2 linked regions of the Duganella dendranthematis genome follow. The protein of the gene in region 1 interacts with the protein of each later gene in a pairwise test. Links are inferred from orthologs where the notes say so. Each region holds a gene or a part of one and is shown on either strand. Other genes may lie near its edges. The genes, in order: hflC and ftsH.

Region 1 (5,797 bases):
GGAAGAGCTGGAGCCAACCGATCGCGGTATCAAGATCGCGCTGGTGGGCCGTCCCAACGTCGGCAAGTCGACGCTGATCAATACCCTGGTGGGTGAAGAACGCGTCATCGCTTTCGACATGCCGGGCACCACCCGCGACTCGATCGAGATTCCGTTTGAGCGCGACGGCAAGCAGTACACGCTGATCGACACCGCCGGTATCCGCCGCCGCGGCAAGGTATTCGAAGCCATCGAGAAATTCTCGGTGGTGAAGACGCTGCAATCGATCTCGGAAGCCAACGTGGTCGTGCTGATGCTCGACGCGCAGCAGGACATCTCCGAGCAGGATGCGCATATTGCCGGCTTCGTGCTGGAGACCGGCCGCGCGCTGGTCATCGCCGTCAACAAGTGGGACGGCCTGCGCACCGACGAACGCGACGAGATCAAGATCGACATCGACCGCAAGCTGGACTTCCTCGGCTTCGCCAAGATGCACTTCATCTCGGCGCTGAAGGCGCAGGGCATCGGTCCACTGATGAAGTCGCTGGACCAGGCCTATGCCGCCGCGTTTGCCGACCTCTCGACGCCTAAGCTGACCCGCGCGCTGATCGAAGCGGTGGAGAAGCAGGAGCCGAAGCGCAAGGGTTCGATCCGTCCGAAGATGCGTTATGCGCACCAGGGCGGCATGAATCCGCCGGTGATCGTCATCCACGGCAATGCACTCGACGCCATCAGCGATCCGTACAAGCGTTATCTGGAGAAGCATTTCCGCGAGACGTTCAATCTGGTCGGTACGCCGTTGCGGATCGAACTGCGCACGGGTAAGAACCCGTTCGCAAAAACTTCCGGAAAATAAGGTTTTTTTTGCAGGAACAGCCTGCAAAAAAAACAAAAACAAGGTACAGTGGCTTAGAAGCACCACTTTTCACGTGGCGAGCGGTGTTTCAGCGAAAATAGTTTGACTTTTAAAGACTTTTCGCTGGGCCACGACCTTGAATTCAAGCGTTTCGCCTCCACTTCCAACACAACAACATAAAATGGAGCTGTTATGAGCAATAAAGGGCAACTGTTACAAGACCCATTCCTGAACGCCTTGCGCAAGGAACACGTTCCTGTTTCGATCTACCTGGTCAACGGCATCAAGCTGCAAGGCCACATCGAATCGTTCGACCAGTACGTCGTACTGCTGCGTAACACTGTGACCCAGATGGTGTACAAGCACGCCATCTCCACCGTGGTGCCGGCGCGCGCCGTCAACCTCAATATTGAAAACGAAGCGGAATAAGCATTTGCAGCATCGCTTCTCTCCACATAGCGTGACCGTCGTATGCGCGCAGCTTTAGTCGGTATCGATTTCGGCCAGGGCGACTTTGCCGCCAGCGTCGAGGAACTCAACCTGCTGGCGCGTTCAGCCGGGGCGGAACCGGTGACGGTGATCACGGCAAAGCGCTCCGCTCCGGACGCGGCTTATTTCGTCGGCAGCGGCAAGGCGGACGAAATCGGCCAGGCCGTGCTGGCCGACCGCATCGAAATCGTCATCTTCAACCACGCGCTGTCGCCGGCGCAGCAACGCAATCTGGAAAAGCGCCTGAACATTCGGGTGCTGGACCGGACCAGTTTGATCCTTGATATTTTCGCGCAGCGCGCGAAGAGCCATGAGGGCAAGCTGCAAGTTGAGCTGGCGCAGCTACAGCACCTTGCGACCCGATTAATCCGCGGCTGGACTCACCTTGAGCGCCAGAAGGGCGGTATCGGCTTGCGCGGCCCCGGTGAAACGCAGCTGGAAACCGATCGCCGATTGATCGGCGAGCGGGTCAAGGCCCTGCGCGCGCGTCTGGCCAAGCTGCGCAAGCAGCACGAGACCCAGCGCCGTTCTCGCAACCGTACCCAGACGTTCTCGATTTCGCTGGTCGGTTACACCAATGCCGGCAAATCCACCCTGTTCAACGCGGTGACCAAGGCCGGCGTGTATGCGGCCGACCAATTGTTCGCCACGCTGGACACGACCTCGCGTCGCGTCTACATGGGCGAGGAAGTCGGCAACGTGGTGCTGTCCGATACGGTGGGTTTCGTGCGCGAGTTGCCGCACCAGCTGGTGGCGGCATTCCGCGCCACGCTGGAAGAGACCATTCATGCCGATCTGCTGCTGCACGTGGTGGACGCCGCGTCGCCGGTACGCATGGAGCAGATCGAGCAGGTCAACCTGGTGCTCAAGGAAATCGGCGCCGATCATATTCCGCAGATTCTGGTGTGGAACAAGATCGACGCGGCCGACCTCGAACCCTCGGTTGAGCGAGATGAATATGATAAGATTTCTCGCGTCTTCCTCAGTGCCCGCACTGGCGAAGGCCTGGACTTGCTGCGCGGCGCCATCACCGAATGGGCCAAGGCCGCGCCGAACGCGCGCCTGCAGCAGCCGTACGACACCGAAGACACACAAGAAGAATTAGAAGAAGTAGAGAGCAGTCCCACCCTCACTGACGTTGGATCACACTAATGCGTGTCTCCTCACTTATGAAACGACTCGGCTTGAAGCTGTCGCTGAACGACCCTCGCTGGGGGAAGGACAACAAGCCGCAGGCCAATGAAGGCAAGAAGCCCGGTGAAGGTCCGCCGGATATGGAGCAGCTGTGGCGCGACTTCAATCAGAAGCTGAACAACCTGTTCGGCCAGAAGCGTCCGCCCAACAATAACAACGACAACAACGGCAGCGGTGACGGCGGCGGCAATCGCCCCGATCTCGCCGGCGGCATCCGCGCCACGGCTGGCGCCATTGGCGCGGTGGTAGCGCTGATCTGGCTTGCCAGCGGTTCGTTCATCGTGCAGGAAGGCCAGACCGGCGTGGTCTACACCTTCGGCAAAGTCAGCCACACCACCGGCTCCGGTTTCAACTGGCGCTGGCCGTATCCGTTCCAGAGCGACGAGACGGTCAAGGTGTCGCAGATGCGCATGGTGGAAATTGGCTACCGTGGCAATATCAAGAACAAACAGGCGCGCGAATCGCTGATGCTGACCGATGACGAAAACATCATCGACATCCAGTTCGCCGTGCAGTTCAAGCTGAAAGATCCGGTCGCGTGGTTGATGAATAACCGCGACGAGGAAGACACCGTGCGCCAGGTCGCCGAGACGTCGATCCGCGAAATCGTCGGCAAGAACAAGATGGACTTCGTGCTGTACGAAGGCCGCGACAAAGTGGCGTTTGAAACCCAGCAGCTGATGCAGCAGATCCTCGACCGTTACGCCTCCGGCGTGCTGGTGTCCAGCGTGACGCTGCAAGCGGTGCAGCCGCCGGAGCAGGTGCAGATCGCCTTCGACGATGCGGTGAAAGCAGGGCAGGACCGCGAGCGTCAAAAGAATGAAGGCCAGGCTTACGCCAACCAGGTGATTCCTACCGCGCGCGGCGCCGCTTCGCGCCTGCTGCAGGAAGCCGAGGGCTATCGTTCGATGGTGGTGGAAAACGCCACCGGTAATGCCTCGCGCTTCAAGCAGGTGCTGGTCGAGTACCAGAAAGCGCCAGGCGTGACGCGTGACCGCATGTACCTGGACACCATGCAGCAGATCTTCTCCAGCGCCTCCAAGGTGATGGTCGATGCGAAAAGCGGCAGCAATCTGCTGTATCTGCCGCTGGACAAGCTGATCGCCCAAGCCGCGGCCACCGATGCGCAAGCCACCGCGGCGCGCGCCGCTGCGGCGGCACAGGCGGCCGGCGGCTCGCCAGCCACCAGCGCCACGCTGCCATCCGACCTGATACCGTCGGTGGAAGTCAACCGCCTGCGCGACCCGCGCACGCGCGAGTCCTTACGTGACCGGGAGAGCCGTTAATGAATCGCATAGCTAGTACCGTTGTCCTGGCGTTCATCGCGCTGATGCTGCTGTCGTCGACCGTGTTCGTGGTCGACCAGCGCAAGTATGCGATCGTGTTCGCACTGGGCCAGATCAAGGAAGTGATCCGCGAACCGGGCCTGCACTTCAAACTGCCGCCGCCGTTCCAGAATGTGGTGTTCCTGGATAACCGCATCATGACGATCGAATCGCCGGATGCCGAGCGTTTCATCACCGCCGAGAAAATGAACATCCTGGTGGACAGCTTCGTCAAATGGCGCATCGGCCGCGGCGAAGCCCAGCCCAAGCTGTACTACGTGACCTTTGGCGGCGAAGAAAGCCGCGCGCGTGATCGTATGTCGCAGATCATCAAGGCGGCGCTGAATGAAGAAATTACCAAGCGCACCGTGGCGGAAGTGATTTCCGGCCAGCGCGGCAAAGTGATGGAAGGCATTCGCGCCAAGGTAGTGCAGGAAGCCGCCCAGATCGGCGTCGAGATCATCGACGTGCGCCTGAAGCGCGTGGAATATGTTGAGCAGATCAACACCTCGGTGTACGAACGCATGAAGGCCGAGCGCATGCGCGTGGCCAACGAGCTGCGCTCGACCGGCGCGGCGGAATCGGAAAAGATCCGCGCGGATGCCGATCGTCAGCGTTCGGTGATCCTGGCGGAAGCGTACCGGGAAGCGGAAGAAACCAAGGGTGAGGGCGATGCCAAGGCATCCGCCATCTATGCTGATGCATTCGGCAAAAACCCTGAGTTCTACAAGTTCTATCGCAGCCTGGAAGCTTACCGCACCACCTTCAAGAACCATGGCGACGTGATGGTGATGGATTCCAGCTCGGACTTCTTCAAATACTTCAAGGGCGCTGGCGCCGGCGGCGCAGCCCCGGCTCCGGCCAAGAAGTAACCCGAGGCTACGGCAAAGGGTCGGACCCCGTACAGGGTCCGACCCTTCAGTCGCCGGCCGGCGGACAGCCCCGCATCAGCGTGGGTTCGCATCTTTTTCCCCTCATTCAACGCATTTTCGCGTAAAATATCAGGTTCGGCCGTCCAGTTTGGTGGCCTCGGCCTGCGTGCCGCATTGTTCATTTCTTAAATAAATAGTCCCATGCCGAATTGGCTGCTGCCTGAGAATATCGCCGACGTTTTGCCGTCGGAAGCTCGCAAGATTGAAGAGTTGCGTCGCCTGATGCTGGATAATTTCCGTCTGTACGGCTACGAGCTGGTCATGCCGCCCTTGCTGGAATACCTGGAATCGCTGCTGACCGGCGCCGGTGAAGACACCGACCTGCGCACCTTCAAGCTGGTCGACCAGCTGTCGGGCCGCATGCTGGGCCTGCGCCCGGACATGACCACGCAAGTGGCGCGCATCGACGCCCACCTGCTGAATCGCACGTCGGTCACGCGCCTGTGCTATGCCGGCAGCGTGCTGCATACCCGTCCCTCGGGCCTGCACGCCACCCGCGAGCCGTTGCAGATCGGCTGCGAGATGTACGGCCATGCCGGCCTGGAAGCCGACGCCGAAATCCAGGAACTGGCGCTGGCCTCGCTGGCCCTGGCCGGGTTCACCGAAGTGCGGCTGGACCTGATGCACGTCGGCGTGCTGCGCGCGTTGCTGGATAATTGCCCGGCCGCCCAGCGCGACCAGGCGAAACTGTATGCCGCGCTGCGCGCCAAAGACGTGCCGGACCTGCAGGCGCTGACCAAGGATTACGCGCCGCTGGTGCGCGACGCCTTGCTGGCACTGCCGTCGCTATACGGCGACGTCGATGTGCTGGCCAAAGCGCGCGAAGTGCTGCCTGATCTGCCGGGCATCGCCAAGGCGCTGGCCGAACTGGCCGCACTGGCGGCGTCGGCGCTGGGCCGGGCCCAGGTCGCCATCGACCTGGCCGACCTGCGCGGTTACCAATACGAAAGCGGCGCGATGTTCGCGCTGTATGTACCAGGCTTGCCGAACGCGGTGGCGCGCGGCGGCCGATACGATCACGT
Region 2 (16,114 bases), 4.3 Mb from region 1 along the record:
GCCATACTTCTATCACGTGTCGGCCCGCAAGCACACGGCCGATACCGAGTTCGACGTCAGCAAGCTGGACGCATTGCCGCAGGTCGACATCGTCTACGGCTATGCGAATGTTAGCCCAGTGGCGCTGAACGCGCTGGTGGCGGCTGGCGCCAAGGGCATCATCCACGCCGGCGTGGGCGACGGCAGCCTGGCCACGCCGGTCAAGGCCGGCCTGATCGCGGCCCGCAAGCAAGGCGTGCTGATCGTGCGTTCCAGCCGCGTTGGCCAGGGTATCGTGGCACGCAACGGCGAAGCCAATGACGATGAGCTGGACTTCGTCGCGTCCGACACGCTGAACCCGCAGAAAGCCCGCATCCTGCTGATGCTGGCGCTGACCAAGACCAGCGACAGCAAGCAGATTCAACGCATGTTCTACACCTACTAAGCTTTACGGATAGCTGGGCCGCGTCATGCGGAACAACTGCTCCGGTGTGATTTCGAAGTAATCGGCCGGGCCGCCGCCACGCAGGATGGTGCGCGAGCCGGCCGTATCATAAACGCCGTCGCGCAGCAGTTCGCGCGCGATATGCACCCCCACTACCTCCCCAAGTATCAGCCAGCTATTGGTCTCCGCGCCGGACGCGCCTTGCAGGCGGATGATCTGGCTGCACTTGCACTCGAACGACACCGGACTTTCCGCCACGCGCGGCACGCTGACGATAGTGGATGCCTGCGGCGTCAGGCCGGCCAGCTGGAACTCGTCCACCTCCGGCGGCGCGGCGGCGCAGCTGGCGTTCATGGCCTCGGCCAGTGGCCGGGTTGCCAGGTTCCATACAAACTCCCCGGTTTCCTCGATATTGCGCAGCGTGTCCTTGCGGCCCAGGCTGGCAAAGCCGATCAGCGGCGGTGTGTAATTGAAGGCGTTGAAGAAGCTGTACGGCGCCAGGTTGAGATTTCCGCTGGCGGCGCGGGTGGAAATCCAGCCGATCGGGCGTGGGCCGACGATGGCGTTGAAGGGATCATGCGGCAGGCCGTGGCCTTGCGCCGGTTCATAGAAGTATTGGTCGCTCATACTGTATTGTCGCATACGTTTCTTTACAACAATTTATACAAATCGGGGCTTGCGCTCCTACAGTGCGCGCCGTAGGCTAAGTGTATTACTTAGTAAAAAGCGCGTATATGGATCTCGACGTACAATTTCGCCCCATGAAGGCGCCCCCGACTGACAAGGTCTTGCTGGCCTTCCGCAAAGACGCCGGCTTCAAGGGTGGAACACCGCCCCCAAAGGCAGCGGACCCGCGCGGCACCATCCAATGGGTGGCGGTCGAACTGAAGAACAAGCAGATCGGTATCGCCCGGCTGGAAATGGCGCCGCCGATGTTCTGCTTTGTGTCGGAACTCATGATCATGAGCCAGTATCGCGGCCGAGGTGTTGGTCACTGGCTGGTCAAGCGGATCGAGCAATACTGCCTGGGCACCGGTATCCAGCGACTGGTGCTGGAGGCTGCGGAAGGCACCGACGATTTCTACAAGTCCCAGGCTTTCGTGCCCGATCCCCTGCTGCCGCGCTTGTGGCGCAAGGAAATCAGTCCCCTGCAGCGCAAAATGTTCACGCCCATGTTTGGCTAAGGTTGTGTCGCCAGCGGTTGTTAACAAATTCTGTGGATAAGCCTGTTAACAAGCCACAGGTGGCACAAACAAGTGCTTGTTTTAAAAGAACAAATGTTTACTGCGTAATTTTTTCGCAGTAAAAGTTATCCACCGCGCGGTCAATCGAGCAATTCGTACAGCGCCATGCCTGCCAGCATGGCGGCGACGAAGATCAGCGCCTTCGGCAAACCCATGCCGAGACCGACCAAAGCCGGGCCGGGACAAAATCCGGCAATGCCCCAACCTATTCCAAACATCACCGCGCCGATAATCAGCCGCCTATCAATCTTAGTGGCGGAAGGTAATTTCATGTCCCCACCCAACAGCGTGGTTTTGCGCGACTTCGCCCATAGAAAAGCGAAGAAACCAACGCCGATTGCGCCGGCCATCACGAATATCAAGGATGGATTCCATAATCCCGCCACGTCCAGAAACGCCAATACCTTGGCAGGGTCCGCCATGCCGGAAATAATCAGGCCGATGCCGAATATCAGGCCAGCCAGGAAAGAAATAATAATCATAGATGGCGCACCAAAAACACAGTGACAAAGCCCATCGCCATAAACGTCAAGGTAGCGACAATTGATCGTGGCGATAATCTGGATATGCCACATACGCCATGGCCGCTGGTACAGCCTGAACCAATTCGTGTGCCAAAGCCGACAATCAAACCGGCAATGATCAGCGTAACGGGATTTGCTTCAATGTGAATATCTGGCAGTCGCCAGAATAAGCTGTAAATCACCGGCGCGCCAATCAGGCCGCCAGTAAACGCCAGGCGCCAACCGATATCGCCGCTACGTGGTTTGATCAGCCCGCCGAGTATGCCGCTAATGCCGGCGATACGGCCATTGAATAAAACAAATACAGCGGCAGCCAGGCCGATCAGCAACCCGCCGGCCAGCGCAGCGCCGGGGGTGAAGGCCATGGTATCGATGTTCATCAGGTACTCCTCTGGGGTAAGTCCACCGGAGTATGCCAGAAATGGGCTTCTTCACGCTAATTTTTAGCATGGAGACAAGGCAACAAGGCACGCGGCAGGTCGCCCTGCCACGCCGGTTTTAATCAACCATTTGCCAATCGAAGATGAGGACGAGTGTGCGATCTAATATGGGAATCAGATTGCGCGGATAAATGAGAAACCGAAGCGGTCGATGCATCCAATTTAAACTGGCCGACGATTTCGCTTAAATGAATGGCTTGTTCTTTTAATTCTTCTGCTGCGGCAGTGGCTTCTTCGACCAATGCCGTATTCTGCTGCGTCATACCGTCCATTTGTCCTAGCGCCTGGCTGACTTCTTGAATACCAATACTCTGTTCCTGGCTGGCATGACTAATCTCGGACATAATTTCAGTAACGCGACGGACACTATCGACCACTTCGTGCATGGTAATGCCAGCGTTTTGTACCAGCTCCGAACCGCTGCCGACTTTAACCACCGAATCATCGATTAATACCTTAATTTCCTTGGCCGCCTGTGCTGCGCGCTGCGCCAACACCCTGACTTCACTAGCCACCACGGCAAAACCACGGCCTTGCTCCCCGGCACGCGCCGCTTCCACCGCCGCATTCAATGCCAGAATATTCGTCTGGAAGGCAATACCATCAATCACAGAAATAATATCGACGATCTTTTTAGACGAATCATTAATCGACTCCATGGTATCGGTCACCTGGCGCATTACCGCACCGCCCTGCTCCGATACATCCGACGCCGATTGTGACAACTGATTGGCCTGCTGCGCATTGCTGGCGTTTTGCTTGACGGTTGAAGTCAACTCTTCCATGGCGGTCGCCACCCGTTCTAGCGATTGCGCCTGTTGCTCGCTGCGCTGCGACAGGTCCACATTGCCGGTGGCAATTTCGTTCGACGCATGGGTAATCGCCTCGGTGCCATGCCGTACTTCGCTGACGATGCCAGCCAGGCTGTCGCGCATGCCTTTGATGGCGAACAGCAAACTATCCTTGTCTTCCGGCGCCAGATGGACGCTCACGGCCAGATCGCCCTTGGCAATGCGAGTGGCGATCTCGGCGGCATATACCGGTTCGCCGCCCAGTTGCTTCAGCAACAGACGCTTGATCAAGCCGGCGATCACCACGCTCAGGACAAACGCAACGGCCGCCAGTCCCGTTACCAGACGCTGGGCGCCGGTGGCGTAGTCTTCCACCGTACCGGCGGCGGCGGCAGACTCTTTCTGGGCGGAGGTCACCAGCACCGCAATGTCCTGCACGATGCGGCGGCGCAGCGGGCTGCATTCATTCACCAGAAAACGGCCGTACTCCTCCATTTTTCCCGCCTCACGGTACTTGCGCGGACGTTTTAGCTCCTCCGCCATCGCCAGCAGCCCTTCCTTGACCTTGGCAAATTGCGGATCGCTGGCATAAGCCGGCGTCAGTTTCTCAACGGCAGCCAGATAAATGGCCTTTTGCTCATCAACGATGGCCAGTTCCTTCGTGGCTTCCGCATCATCGGTAAAAATGTAGGCGTTGCGTGCCGCCAGCCCGGTCTGATCCAGCGCCTCACGGGCTGCATAGAGCGGCTCTAGCCGATCTGCCGTGACGAGGTTGTCCTCGTGGAAGGCCTTGGCCAACGACGACACGCGCAACACCGAAAACACGGCCAGCACTAGCATCAGCGCCGTCAACATGCCAAAACCCAGCGATAGCTGTGTACCGATTTTTAATTTTTTGAACGAATCCATGTGACGCTCCTGAACGTGGCAAAGTCGGGGTAAATAACCAAACTCGCGGGTTCACGGCGATGGACAACGGCGATAGGCAGAAGCGGCGGCTAGGGCGAGGCCGCGCATCGGATAGATATGTATGCCGGGCACTATGCCTGAAAAGATTCCTTATATCAACAAAAATGAATCTATCGGCACGATAGCTGTCGCTAAAAAACGCATACGGTGGAGTGGCAGAATTAACCTCCTATAGAATGATGGAATGTCAAAAACCCCTAAATTTCCCGGTCCACTGACCGCGCGTGGCGCCGTGCTGGCGGTGCTGCTGTCAAATGCCGACCAGACCGGCACCGCGCCGCTGCAAGGACGCACCTCGCTCGCCGCGATCATCAAAACATTGAAACGCAAATACCACTGGCCGATCGAGTCCAGTAGCTTTCCCTCCAATGCCAGCGACGGCAGCGCCACGTGGGCGACCGTGTATCGCCTGCCGCCGGCAGCGGTGAGCAAGGCATTGAACAATGGCGGTAGTGAATGGCTGGAACGCAGGACGGCTGCCAGGGCGTGATGGCGCGGTATTTTTTATGGCCTGCCCAGCAGGAATCGAACCTGCGACCCTCAGCTTAGAAGGCTGATGCTCTATCCAACTGAGCTATGGGCAGAGAATGCTGCAGGAATCTGCGGCGGAAATGAAAAACGGGCTGTCTTTCGACAACCCGTTTCAAAGTTCTTGGTCGGAGTACAAGGATTCGAACCTTGGACCCCCTGGTCCCAAACCAGGTGCGCTACCGGGCTGCGCTACACTCCGAAGACCAGTATTCTAGTCGCTGTCCGCGAATCCGTCAATCAAAGCGGTCGATTTAATTTTCAACCTTGTCGGCGATGCGGCGCGCCATCGACTGGGCGGCGTCGGCATCGCGTGCCTCTACCATCACGCGGATCAGCGGTTCGGTGCCGGAGGCGCGAATCAGCACGCGGCCACTGTTGCCCAGCTCAGCTTCGACCTTTTCTTTTTCGGCCACCATGGCGGCGTTCCTGGTCCAGTCGAAGCCGGCAGGCACGCGGACGTTGATCAGCGTCTGCGGGAAGATCACCAGCTCGGCGCAGCATTCTTCCAGCGATTTGCCGGCGCGCTTCAGTGCCGACAGCACTTGCAGCGCGGAGATGATGCCGTCGCCGGTGGTGTGCTTGTCCAGCGCCAGCAGGTGGCCCGACCCTTCGCCGCCCAGTATCCAGCCCTTGTCCTGCATCACTTCCAGCACGTAGCGGTCGCCGACCTTGGCGCGGGCAAAGCCAATGCCCTTCTCTTTTAAGGCGACCTCGACGGCCATATTGGTCATCAGCGTGCCAACCGCGCCGGCGACCGGGCCGGTGGCCAGGCGATCCATGACCATCAGGTACAGCAGCTCGTCGCCGTTGTACAGGCGGCCATTGGCGTCGCACATGATCAGGCGGTCGGCGTCGCCGTCCAGCGCGATGCCGAGGTCGGCGCCGTGTGCCTGAACTGCGGCGGCCATCGCGGCCGGGGCGGTGGCGCCGTGGTCGAGGTTGATGTTAAAGCCGTCCGGCTTATTGCCGATGGCGATCACTTCCGCACCGAGTTCGTGGAACACGTGGGGGGCGATGTTGTAGGCGGCGCCGTGGGCGCAGTCGACCACGACTTTCAGGCCGCGCAGGTCCAGCTCGTTCGGGAAGGTGCTCTTGCAGAATTCGATGTAGCGGCCTTGCGCGTCGTCCAGGCGCTTGGCGCGGCCCAGTTTTTCCGACGGCACGCACAGCATTGGCTGGTCCAGCTCGGCTTCGATGTCGAGCTCCACCGCATCCGGCAGCTTGGCGCCCTGGGCCGAGAAGAATTTGATGCCGTTGTCCTGGAACGGGTTGTGCGAGGCCGAGATCACCACGCCGGCCGACAGGCGCAGCGCGCGCGTCAGGTAGGCGATCGCCGGAGTCGGCATCGGGCCGGCCAGCATGACGTCGACGCCGGCGGCCGAAAAGCCGGCTTCCAGCGCGGCTTCCAGCATGTAGCCGGAGATGCGCGTGTCTTTGCCGATCAGCACGGTTGGACGGCTGGCGCCGCTTCGCTTGCTGGCCAGGACCTTGCCGGCCGCATAGCCGAGGCGCATGACGAAGTCAGGGGTGATGGGTGCTTCGCCGACCAGGCCGCGAATGCCGTCGGTACCAAAATATTTACGTGACATATGTGTGCTCTTTTAAGTTGTTATTTTAGTGTGCTGCGTGCCAGACCTTGAGGGCGTCGACCGTTTCCGCGACGTCGTGCACGCGGACGATCAGCGCACCCTGCGCCACCGCCGCCAAGGCGCCGCCGACGCTGCCGGCCATGCGCTGCTCGACCGGCCTGCCGGTCACCGCGCCCACCATCGACTTGCGCGACAGCCCCGCCAGCAGCGGCAGGTTGAGCTCGTCAATCAGGCGCGCGGTGGCCTTCAGCAAGGCGTAATTATGCTCCACTGTCTTGCCAAAGCCAAAGCCGGGATCGATGCACAGTCGACGTGGATCAATACCGGCCGCCAGCAGCGCTTCGGCGCGTTCGTGCAGGAAGGCGATCACCTCGGCCACCACGTCGGTATAGGCCGGCGCCAGCTGCATGTGTTGCGGGTCGCTTTGCATGTGCATGATGCACAGCGCGCAGTCGCTGTCGCGTACGGCCTCCAGCGCGCCGGGGGCGCGGAAGCCGTTGATGTCGTTGATCATGTCCACGCCGGCGATGATGGCTTCGCGCATCACCTGTGGCTTGTAGGTGTCGACCGAGATCGCCGGGCCGAGGTCGCGCAGCGCGTACAGCACCGGCATCACGCGTTGCAGCTCGTCTTCCAGCGAGACCGGCGGCGAGCCGGGCCGGGTGGATTCGCCGCCGACGTCGATGATGTCGACACCGGCCTCGATCATCTGCTCGGCGTGCGACAGCGCAAATTCCAGCGACTGGTAGTTGCCACCGTCGGAGAATGAATCGGGCGTCACATTGAGGATACCCATCACGCGGGCGCGCACGCCCTGCCCCCGCCACGGGTAATTAAAACGGCCAAACTGTAAGGTAGATTGCATGTGACACTGGAATAAAAAAGGGCGAGGATCGCTCCTCACCCCTTGGTGGTTGATGCAGCCCGGCGTGCTTAGGCCGGTGCGGTCACGCTTGGCGATACACCGCTGCCGCCATCGCTAGGTGGCTGTTTGCGGATCGTCACGCCGGCTTTCGGCGGACGCGGCTCCAGGCCGGCCATAATGTCGTTGATCTGGTCTGCATCGATGGTTTCCCACTCCAGCAGCGCCTTGGTCATGACTTCGACTTTGTCGCGGTTGTCCGACAGCAGCTTGCGGGCCAGCGCATATTGCTGATCCAGGATGTGGCGAATTTCCGCATCCACTTTCTGCTGCGTGGCTTCCGAAATGGTCTTGTTGCTGCCCCCCATGAAGCCGTCGTTCTGGGTATCTTCATACACCATCACGCCCAGCGCATCCGACATACCGAACTTGGTGACCATCGAGCGGGCCAGCTTGGTGGCGCGCGAGAAGTCGTTCGAGGCGCCGGTCGACATCTGGCCGACAAAGATCTCTTCCGCGATACGACCGCCGAACAGGATCGAAATCTCTTCCAGCATCTTGTCCTTGTAGCCCGAAATATTATCGTGCTCAGGCAGCTGCCAGGTCAGGCCCAGGGCCCAGCCGCGCGGCATGATGGTCACTTTGTGGACCGGGTCAGCCTTCGGCAGCAGCTTGGCGACCACCGCGTGACCGGACTCGTGGTAGGCGGTGTTGCGACGCTCATCTTCGCGGATGACCATCGATTTACGCTCAGGCCCCATGTAGATCTTGTCCTTGGCATCTTCGAAGTCGGCCATATCGACCAGACGCTTCGAGCGACGCGCGGCAAACAGCGCAGCCTCGTTGACCAGGTTGGCCAGATCGGCGCCCGAGAAGCCAGGGGTGCCGCGGGCCAGAATGTCGGCCTTAACGTCGGTGCCGATCGGCACTTTGCGCATGTGCACGTTCAGGATCTGTTCGCGGCCGCGGATATCCGGCAGGCCAACGCTGACCTGACGGTCGAAACGGCCCGGACGCAGCAGCGCTTTATCCAGCACGTCGGCGCGGTTAGTGGCAGCAATCACGATCACGCCGGACTGCGCTTCGAAGCCGTCCATTTCCACCAGCAGCTGATTCAGCGTCTGTTCGCGTTCGTCGTTACCGCCGCCCATGCCGGCGCCACGGTGACGGCCGACAGCGTCGATCTCATCGATGAAAATGATGCACGGCGAATGCTTCTTGGCGTTCTCGAACATGTCACGTACGCGGGAGGCGCCGACACCGACGAACATTTCAACGAAGTCCGAACCGGAAATCGAGAAGAACGGTACTTTGGCCTCGCCGGCAATGGCACGCGCCAGCAGGGTTTTACCGGTACCTGGAGGACCCACCATCAGCACGCCGCGCGGGATGCGGCCGCCCAGTTTCTGGAACTTGCTCGGGTCCTTGAGGAACTCGACGATCTCGCCGACCTCTTCCTTGGCTTCATCGCAGCCTGCCACGTCGGACAGGGTGACGGTGTTATTGGTCTCATCCATCATGCGTGCCTTCGACTTGCCGAAGGAGAACGCGCCGCCCTTGCCGCCGCCCTGCATCTGGCGCATGAAGAAGATCCAGACGCCGATCAGCAGCAGCATCGGGAACCACGACACGAACACCTGCGACAGGAACGATGGCTCCTCAGGCGGTTTGATGTCGAAGTGGATGCCGTTGTCGCGCAGGTCGCCGATCAGGCCGCGATCGTACAGCGTGGCGGTGGTGCGGACTTTGGTGTCGTCGCTGCGGGTGGCGGTGATGGTGCCGCCTTCAATCACGACATCCTTGATGCGTTTGGCTTTCACGTCATCCAGCAAGTCGGAATAAGCGATTGGTTTCGCTCCGCCGGTTACGCCATGGCTATCAAACTGCTTGTACAGCATAAGCAGGAGCAGTACCACGACTACCCAGATGGCTGATTTGGAAAACATGTTATTCACGAAAACTCCTTGGATGCGAGACGCATCGATAAACCTGGCTGAACTCTGATTTTACTCGCAATAGGCAGGCGTTGCCAGAAACCTGCCGTGCGCCGGTCAAAAACCGGCTGAAAAGCACATTATTTCGCCAAAATCTTACCGCAATCAAGGCAAAAACGGCTTTCCCGGGGTTTGATGTGCGGGTTGTTCAGCAAATATCAAGGGTGCCAGCCATCAGATTCCAAAGGTTGCGCCGATGCCATGCCGTCGGTTGGGTTTTTCAGGCCACGGCCGAGCAGGAAAATCTCGGACGACTTGTCGCGGCTGGCTTTAGGTTTCTTTTGTACTACTGTTTTAAATTCGGCACGGAATTTCAGCACAATATCGTTGAATCCCATGTCCTTGAAACATTTGACCAGCAAAGCGCCGCCGGGTTTTAAATGGGCCTGTGAAAATTCAATCGCCAGGTCAATCAGATGCTCCATGCGGGCGGCGTCGGAATCGTGGATGCCGGACAGGTTAGGCGCCATATCCGATAACACCAAGTCAACTTTTTGCCCCTGCACCACGTTTTCCAGTTGCTGCAGTACGTCAGGCTCGCGGAAGTCGCCCTGGATAAAGTGGAAGTCGGCAATCGGCTCCATCGGCAGCATGTCGAGGCCGATCAGCGTGCCGTTGATGCCGCCGCCCTCCTTGCCCGCCAGCTTGCGCCGCACGTACTGACCCCAGCTCCCCGGTGTACAGCCCAGGTCGACAATGACCTGGCCGGGCTTGATCAGTTTCTCTTCTTCATCAATCTCTTTCAGTTTGAAAGCCGCACGGGCGCGATAGCCCTCTTTCTGGGCCAATTTCACGTAAGGGTCGTTAATATGGTCGTGAATCCAGTTTTTGTTTAATTTGTTCTTAGCCATTCGCGTAGAATACTGCCTTTAAGGAACCTACTAAAAGAATTTTATGATCAAACTTACTCCCGCCGAGCGCAGCGCGCTGCGCGCCGAAGCCCACGGCCTGAATCCAATCGTCATGATTGGCGCCGACGGACTGACTGCCAACGTCCTCAAGGAAATCGCGCTGGGTCTCGATTCCCACGGCCTGATCAAAGTGCGCGTGTTCGGCGACGACCGCGAAGCCCGTATCGCCATGTACGAAACCATCTGCGAACAGCTGAAGGCTGCGCCGGTGCAACATATTGGCAAGCTGCTGGTGCTGTACCGTCCGAAAGTGGAAACCGAGAAAGCCCGCAGCGGCAGCGCCGGCAAAGGCATGCGCGAAGTCACCATCGTCAAGCCTAGCCCGAGCGGCACCAAGCGACCATCGGTCACCAAAGTCGTGCTGAAGGGGAATGAGCGCGTTACGCAGGGCGGTAATATCAAACGCGCCAAGGCGCGTCAGAAGTCGACCAAAAAGACTGTCTTGGGCTAAGGTCATTCCCGCGCAAGCGGGAATCCATGCTGAGTATGGATTGCCGCCTGCGCGGCAATGACATAGCTTATTGTTTTACTACCAGCCACGCAGCCAGCAGGCTTTGAATCAGATAGATCACGCTGGAAATGCCGTGCAGGACGCCGAATTTATTCTTCGCCGCCTCCTCCATCACACCGCCCGGCCCCGCCGCCGCGCGCAGCGCCGCCATCATCGGCTGTAAGCCGAAGTGCGACACCAGCGTGCAAGCCAACATCACCAGCACGATAATCAGCAAGGTACGGCGCGATTTGGCCGCCATATTCGCTGCCGGTCCGGCAAAAATGCCGCCGGTGCTGGTCTGGGTCGCCCACAGCAGCACCAGCATCACCAGTGCGCACGCGATCGACAACCAGGCCTGGTTGGTGAACAGATTGCCGGCAATGGTGCCGGCCAGCACGCGATCACTCAGCGTGGCAAACAGGGTCGGTGCGGCCAGATAACCCACCGCCCATAAACTGCCGGCCCACAGGGTCGCGACCAGCAGGCGTGTACGGGCGAGTAACATCAGATGTAGCGCACTTCCAGAATTTCGTATTCGCGCGGACCCGATGGGGCCTGCACTTCCACCACGTCGCCGGCCGACTTGCCGATCAGCGCGCGGGCGATCGGCGAGGTCACCGACACTTTGCTCAGTTTCAGGTCGGCTTCATCGATGCCGACGATCTGGTAGGTCACCTTGGCGCCCGATTCCAGGTCTTCCAGGTCGACCGTCGAGGCGAACACCACGCGGCCTTCGGCGTCCAGCGTGGCTGGATCGATGATTTGCGCGGCGCTCAGCTTGCCTTCCAGTTCCGCGATGCGGCCTTCCACGAATGCCTGGCGCTCTTTGGCGGCATCGTACTCGGCGTTTTCCGACAGGTCGCCATGCGAGCGTGCTTCGGCAATCGCGTCGATCACGATACGGCGTTCTTTGGTCTTCAACTGGTGCAACTCTTCTTTCAAGAGTTCGGCGCCGAACTTGGTAAGTGGAACTGAAGTCATGTTGTCTATTTACTCTGTTTTTACAATGGAAAACCACAGAGGCCGCGCCAACCTTCAGCGCGAGCTCTGTGGTCCGGGTACTACCTAAACCTTATTAAACCTTAGTGTAAGGTTTTATGCAGCCCTTGTAAATCGTACACACGCAATTCGTCGAGATGGCGGATGCCTTCGACCGCCGCTTCAGCGCCGGCGATGGTGGTGTAGGTCGTCACGCGCGACGCCAGCGACGAAGTGCGGATGGCACGCGAGTCGACGATGGCGTTGCGTTTTTCTTCCACCGTGTTGATGACCAGGACCAGTTCATGGTTCTTGATCATGTCGACGATGTGCGGACGGCCTTCCACTACCTTGTTGACCGCGGTGACCGGAATGCCGGCCGCCGCAATCACCGCCGCCGTGCCCTTGGTGGCGGCCAGCGTGAAGCCCATGTCGACCAGGTCGCGCGCCACTTTCACGGCGCGCGGCTTGTCCGACGATTTCACCGACAGGAAGACCTTGCCCGATTTCGGCAGCTTGACGCCGGCGCCCAGCTGCGACTTGACGAAGGCTTCGCCGAAGGTTTTACCGACACCCATGACTTCACCGGTCGATTTCATCTCAGGGCCGAGGATGGTGTCCACGCCTGGGAATTTCACGAACGGGAACACGGCTTCCTTGACGCTGTAGTACGGCGGCACCACTTCGGTGGTCACGCCCTGGTCTGCCAGCTTCTGGCCGACCATGCAGCGCGCGGCGATCTTGGCCAGTTGCAGGCCGGTGGCCTTCGACACGAATGGCACGGTGCGCGAGGCGCGCGGGTTCACTTCCAGCACGTAGACCACGTCCTGGCCCTCTTGCTTCTGGATCGCGAACTGCACGTTCATCAAGCCGACCACGTTCAGGCCCTTGGCCATCAGCGCGGTCTGGCGCTTCAGTTCATCGATGGTCTCCTGCGCCAGCGAGTACGGCGGCAGCGAGCACGCCGAGTCGCCCGAGTGGACGCCAGCTTGTTCGATGTGTTCCATCACGCCGCCGATGAAGGTGGTGTCGCCGTCCGAGATGCAGTCGACGTCGCACTCGATGGCGTCGTTCAGGAAGCGGTCCAGCAGCACCGGCGAATCGTTCGACACCTTGACCGCTTCGCGCATGTAGCGCTCCAGGTCACGCTGCTCGTGAACGATTTCCATCGCGCGGCCACCCAGCACGTAGGAAGGACGCACCACCAGCGGGTAGCCGATTTCCTGCGCCAGCGCCAAGGCGTCGGCTTCGGTGCGCGCGGTGCGGTTAGGCGGCTGACGCAGACCCAGGTCTTGCAGCAGCTTCTGGAAACGCTCGCGGTCTTCGGCGGCGTCGATCATGTCCGGCGAGGTGCCGACGATCGGCACGCCGTTGGCTTCCAGGTCCAGCGCCAGTTTCAACGGGGTCTGGCCGCCGTACTGCACGATCACGCCGACCGGCTTTTCCAGCTCGACGATTTCCAGCACGTCTTCCAGCGTCAGCGATTCGAAGTACAGGCGATCCGAGGTATCGTAGTCGGTCGACACGGTCTCCGGATTGCAGTTGACCATGATGGTCTCGTAGCCGTCTTCGCGCATCGCCAGCGCCGCGTGTACGCAGCAGTAATCGAATTCGATACCCTGGCCGATACGGTTAGGACCACCGCCCAGCACCATGATCTTCTTCTTGTCGGTCGGATTGGACTCGCACTCTTCATCGTATGTCGAGTACATATACGCGGTGTTGGTGGCGAATTCCGCCGCGCAGGTGTCCACGCGCTTGTAGACCGGGCGGATGCCCAGGCCATGGCGGTACTTGCGCACTTCGGCCGGCGTGGTTTGCAGCAGGAAGGCCAGACGACGGTCCGAGAAGCCCTTCTGTTTCAGCTTGTACAGCGTGGTCTTGTCCAGCTGCTCCAGCTTCTGGGTATCCATCCACAGTTCCAGGTCGACGATCTCTTTAATCTGGATCAGGAACCATGGGTCGATCTTGGTCAGCTGGTGCACTTCTTCCATGGTGAAGCCTTGCGCGAAGGCGTCGCCCACGTACCAGATACGCTCAGGACCTGGCTCGCCCAGTTCCTCTTCGATCTTCTCGCGGTCCTTGGTTTTTTCGTTCAGGCCATCTACGCCCACTTCCAGACCGCGCAGCGCTTTCTGGAACGATTCCTGGAAGGTGCGGCCAATCGCCATCACTTCGCCGACGGATTTCATCTGCGTGGTCAGGTGGTGGTCGGCGGTCGGGAATTTTTCAAACGTGAAGCGCGGGATCTTGGTCACGACGTAGTCGATCGACGGTTCGAACGATGCCGGCGTAGCGCCGCCGGTGATCTCGTTGCGCAGCTCATCCAGCGTGAAGCCCACAGCCAGCTTGGCCGCCACCTTGGCGATCGGGAAGCCGGTGGCTTTCGACGCCAGCGCCGACGAACGCGATACGCGCGGATTCATTTCGATGACGATCATGCGGCCATCGGCCGGGTTGATCGAGAACTGCACGTTGGAGCCGCCGGTGTCGACGCCGATTTCACGCAGCACCGCCAGCGAGGCGTTACGCATGATCTGGTATTCCTTGTCGGTCAGCGTTTGCGCAGGAGCGACGGTGATCGAGTCGCCGGTGTGCACGCCCATCGGGTCCAGGTTTTCGATCGAGCAGATGATGATGCAGTTGTCCGCCTTGTCGCGCACCACTTCCATCTCGTACTCTTTCCAGCCCAGCAGCGATTCTTCAATCAGCAGCTCGTTGGTTGGCGAAGCTTCCAGGCCGCGTTTGCAGATCGCTTCGAATTCTTCTTCGTTGTAAGCGATGCCGCCGCCGCTGCCGCCCATGGTGAACGATGGACGGATGATGGTCGGGAAGCCGACTTCCTTCTGCACCGCCCACGCTTCGTCCAGCGAGTGCGCCACGCCGGAACGGGCCGAGCCCAGACCGATCTTGGTCATCGCGTCCTTGAACTTGGAGCGGTCTTCGGCCTTGTCGATGGCTTCCGGCGTCGCGCCGATCAGTTCCACCTTGTACTTGTCCAGGATGCCGTTGCGGTGCAGGTCCAGCGCGCAGTTCAGCGCGGTCTGGCCGCCCATGGTCGGCAGGATCGCGTCCGGCTTTTCCTTGGCGATGATCTTCTCGACGATTTGCCAGGTGATCGGCTCGATGTAGGTCACATCGGCCATTTCCGGGTCGGTCATGATGGTCGCAGGGTTGCTGTTGACCAGAATGACTTTGTAGCCTTCTTCGCGCAGGGCCTTGCAGGCCTGGGCGCCGGAATAATCGAACTCGCAGGCCTGGCCGATAATGATCGGGCCAGCGCCAATAATCAGGATGCTTTTAATGTCTGTACGTTTTGGCATTTATTTTTTCTCCGAAGCTTCCATCAGGCCGATGAAGCGGTCAAACAGGTAAGCGACGTCAGTCGGGCCAGGCGATGCTTCAGGGTGGCCCTGGAAGCAGAAGGCCGGGGTGTCGGTGCGGGCGAAGCCCTGCAGCGAGCCGTCGAACAGCGACACGTGGGTCACGCGGCAGTTGGCCGGCAGCGTGTTCGGATCGACCGCGAAACCGTGGTTCTGCGAGGTGATCATGACCTTCTTGCTGTCCAGGTCCTGCACCGGGTGGTTGGCGCCGTGGTGGCCGAACTTCATCTTCAGCGTTTTGGCGCCGGAGGCCAGGCCCATGATCTGATGGCCAAGGCAGATGCCGAACAGCGGCAGCTTCTTGTCCATGAAGACCTTGGCGGCGGAAATGGCGTAATCGCATGGCTCTGGATCGCCAGGGCCGTTCGACAGGAACACGCCGTCCGGGTTCAGCGCCAGCACTTCCTCGGCGGTGGTCTGGGCCGGCACCACGGTGACTTTGCAGCCGCGCGCGGTCAGCATGCGCAGGATGTTGCGCTTGACGCCGAAGTCGTAGGCCACCACGTGGAATTTCTGGTCGGCTTCGGCCAGCTTGCCGTAGCCTTCACCCAGCGTCCATTCGGTTTCGGTGTATTCGTAGGTCGACTTGACGGTCACCACCTTGGCCAGGTCCATGCCGGACAGGCCCGGGAAGGAACGCGCCAGGTCCAGCGCTTGCGACGCCGACGGCTCGTTGCCCTGGGTGCCGACCAGAATGGCGCCGGATTGAGCGCCCTTCTCGCGCAGGATGCGGGTCAGCTTGCGCGTATCGATACCGGCGATGGCGACGATGTTCTCGGCCTTCAGGTAATCGCCCAGCGACTGGGTGGAGCGGAAATTGGAAGCGATCAGCGGCAGGTCACGGATGATTAGACCGGCTGCGTGCACTTTGGAGGCTTCGACGTCTTCGGCGTTGATGCCGTAGTTGCCGATGTGGGGATACGTCAGCGTGACGATCTGGCGGCTGTAGGAAGGATCGGTGAGGATCTCCTGATAGCCGGT

Evidence for each region.
Region 2: the proteins of hflC (region 1) and ftsH interact in binary tests that used the Escherichia coli proteins (3 or more experiments, as listed by UniProt). The link is inferred for Duganella dendranthematis from one-to-one orthologs.

What each region holds. Positions count from the first base shown.
Region 1 is NZ_CP051684.1:483,929-489,725, reverse strand. The notes cover bases 2,760-5,759. They hold hflC (protease modulator HflC), read left to right. Parts: upstream 2,760-3,803; coding sequence 3,804-4,715; downstream 4,716-5,759. Other genes in these bases: HH213_RS02335 (ATP phosphoribosyltransferase regulatory subunit), read left to right, coding at 4,917-5,759; hflK (FtsH protease activity modulator HflK), read left to right, coding at 2,760-3,804. Outside these bases: ribosome biogenesis GTPase Der, read left to right, coding at 1-835; RNA chaperone Hfq, read left to right, coding at 1,028-1,264; GTPase HflX, read left to right, coding at 1,307-2,476; more of hflK, read left to right, coding at 2,494-2,759; more of HH213_RS02335, read left to right, coding at 5,760-5,797.
Region 2 is NZ_CP051684.1:4,789,807-4,805,920, reverse strand. What follows is about bases 6,888-9,753. They hold ftsH (ATP-dependent zinc metalloprotease FtsH), read right to left. Parts: upstream 9,330-9,753; coding sequence 7,446-9,329; downstream 6,888-7,445. Other genes in these bases: HH213_RS22075 (RlmE family RNA methyltransferase), read right to left, coding at 9,527-9,753; folP (dihydropteroate synthase), read right to left, coding at 6,888-7,377. Also shown: HH213_RS22135 (type II asparaginase), read left to right, coding at 1-424; HH213_RS22130 (flavin reductase family protein), read right to left, coding at 428-1,051; HH213_RS22125 (GNAT family N-acetyltransferase), read left to right, coding at 1,159-1,608; HH213_RS22120 (DUF6691 family protein), read right to left, coding at 1,749-2,150; HH213_RS22115 (YeeE/YedE family protein), read right to left, coding at 2,147-2,572; HH213_RS22110 (methyl-accepting chemotaxis protein), read right to left, coding at 2,695-4,332; HH213_RS22105 (hypothetical protein), read left to right, coding at 4,577-4,882; glmM (phosphoglucosamine mutase), read right to left, coding at 5,175-6,512; more of folP, read right to left, coding at 6,538-6,887; more of HH213_RS22075, read right to left, coding at 9,754-10,219; HH213_RS22070 (YhbY family RNA-binding protein), read left to right, coding at 10,263-10,730; HH213_RS22065 (DUF4149 domain-containing protein), read right to left, coding at 10,798-11,277; transcription elongation factor GreA, read right to left, coding at 11,277-11,753; carB (carbamoyl-phosphate synthase large subunit), read right to left, coding at 11,855-15,073; carA (glutamine-hydrolyzing carbamoyl-phosphate synthase small subunit), read right to left, coding at 15,074-16,114. UniProt on the Escherichia coli protein: Acts as a processive, ATP-dependent zinc metallopeptidase for both cytoplasmic and membrane proteins. Plays a role in the quality control of integral membrane proteins.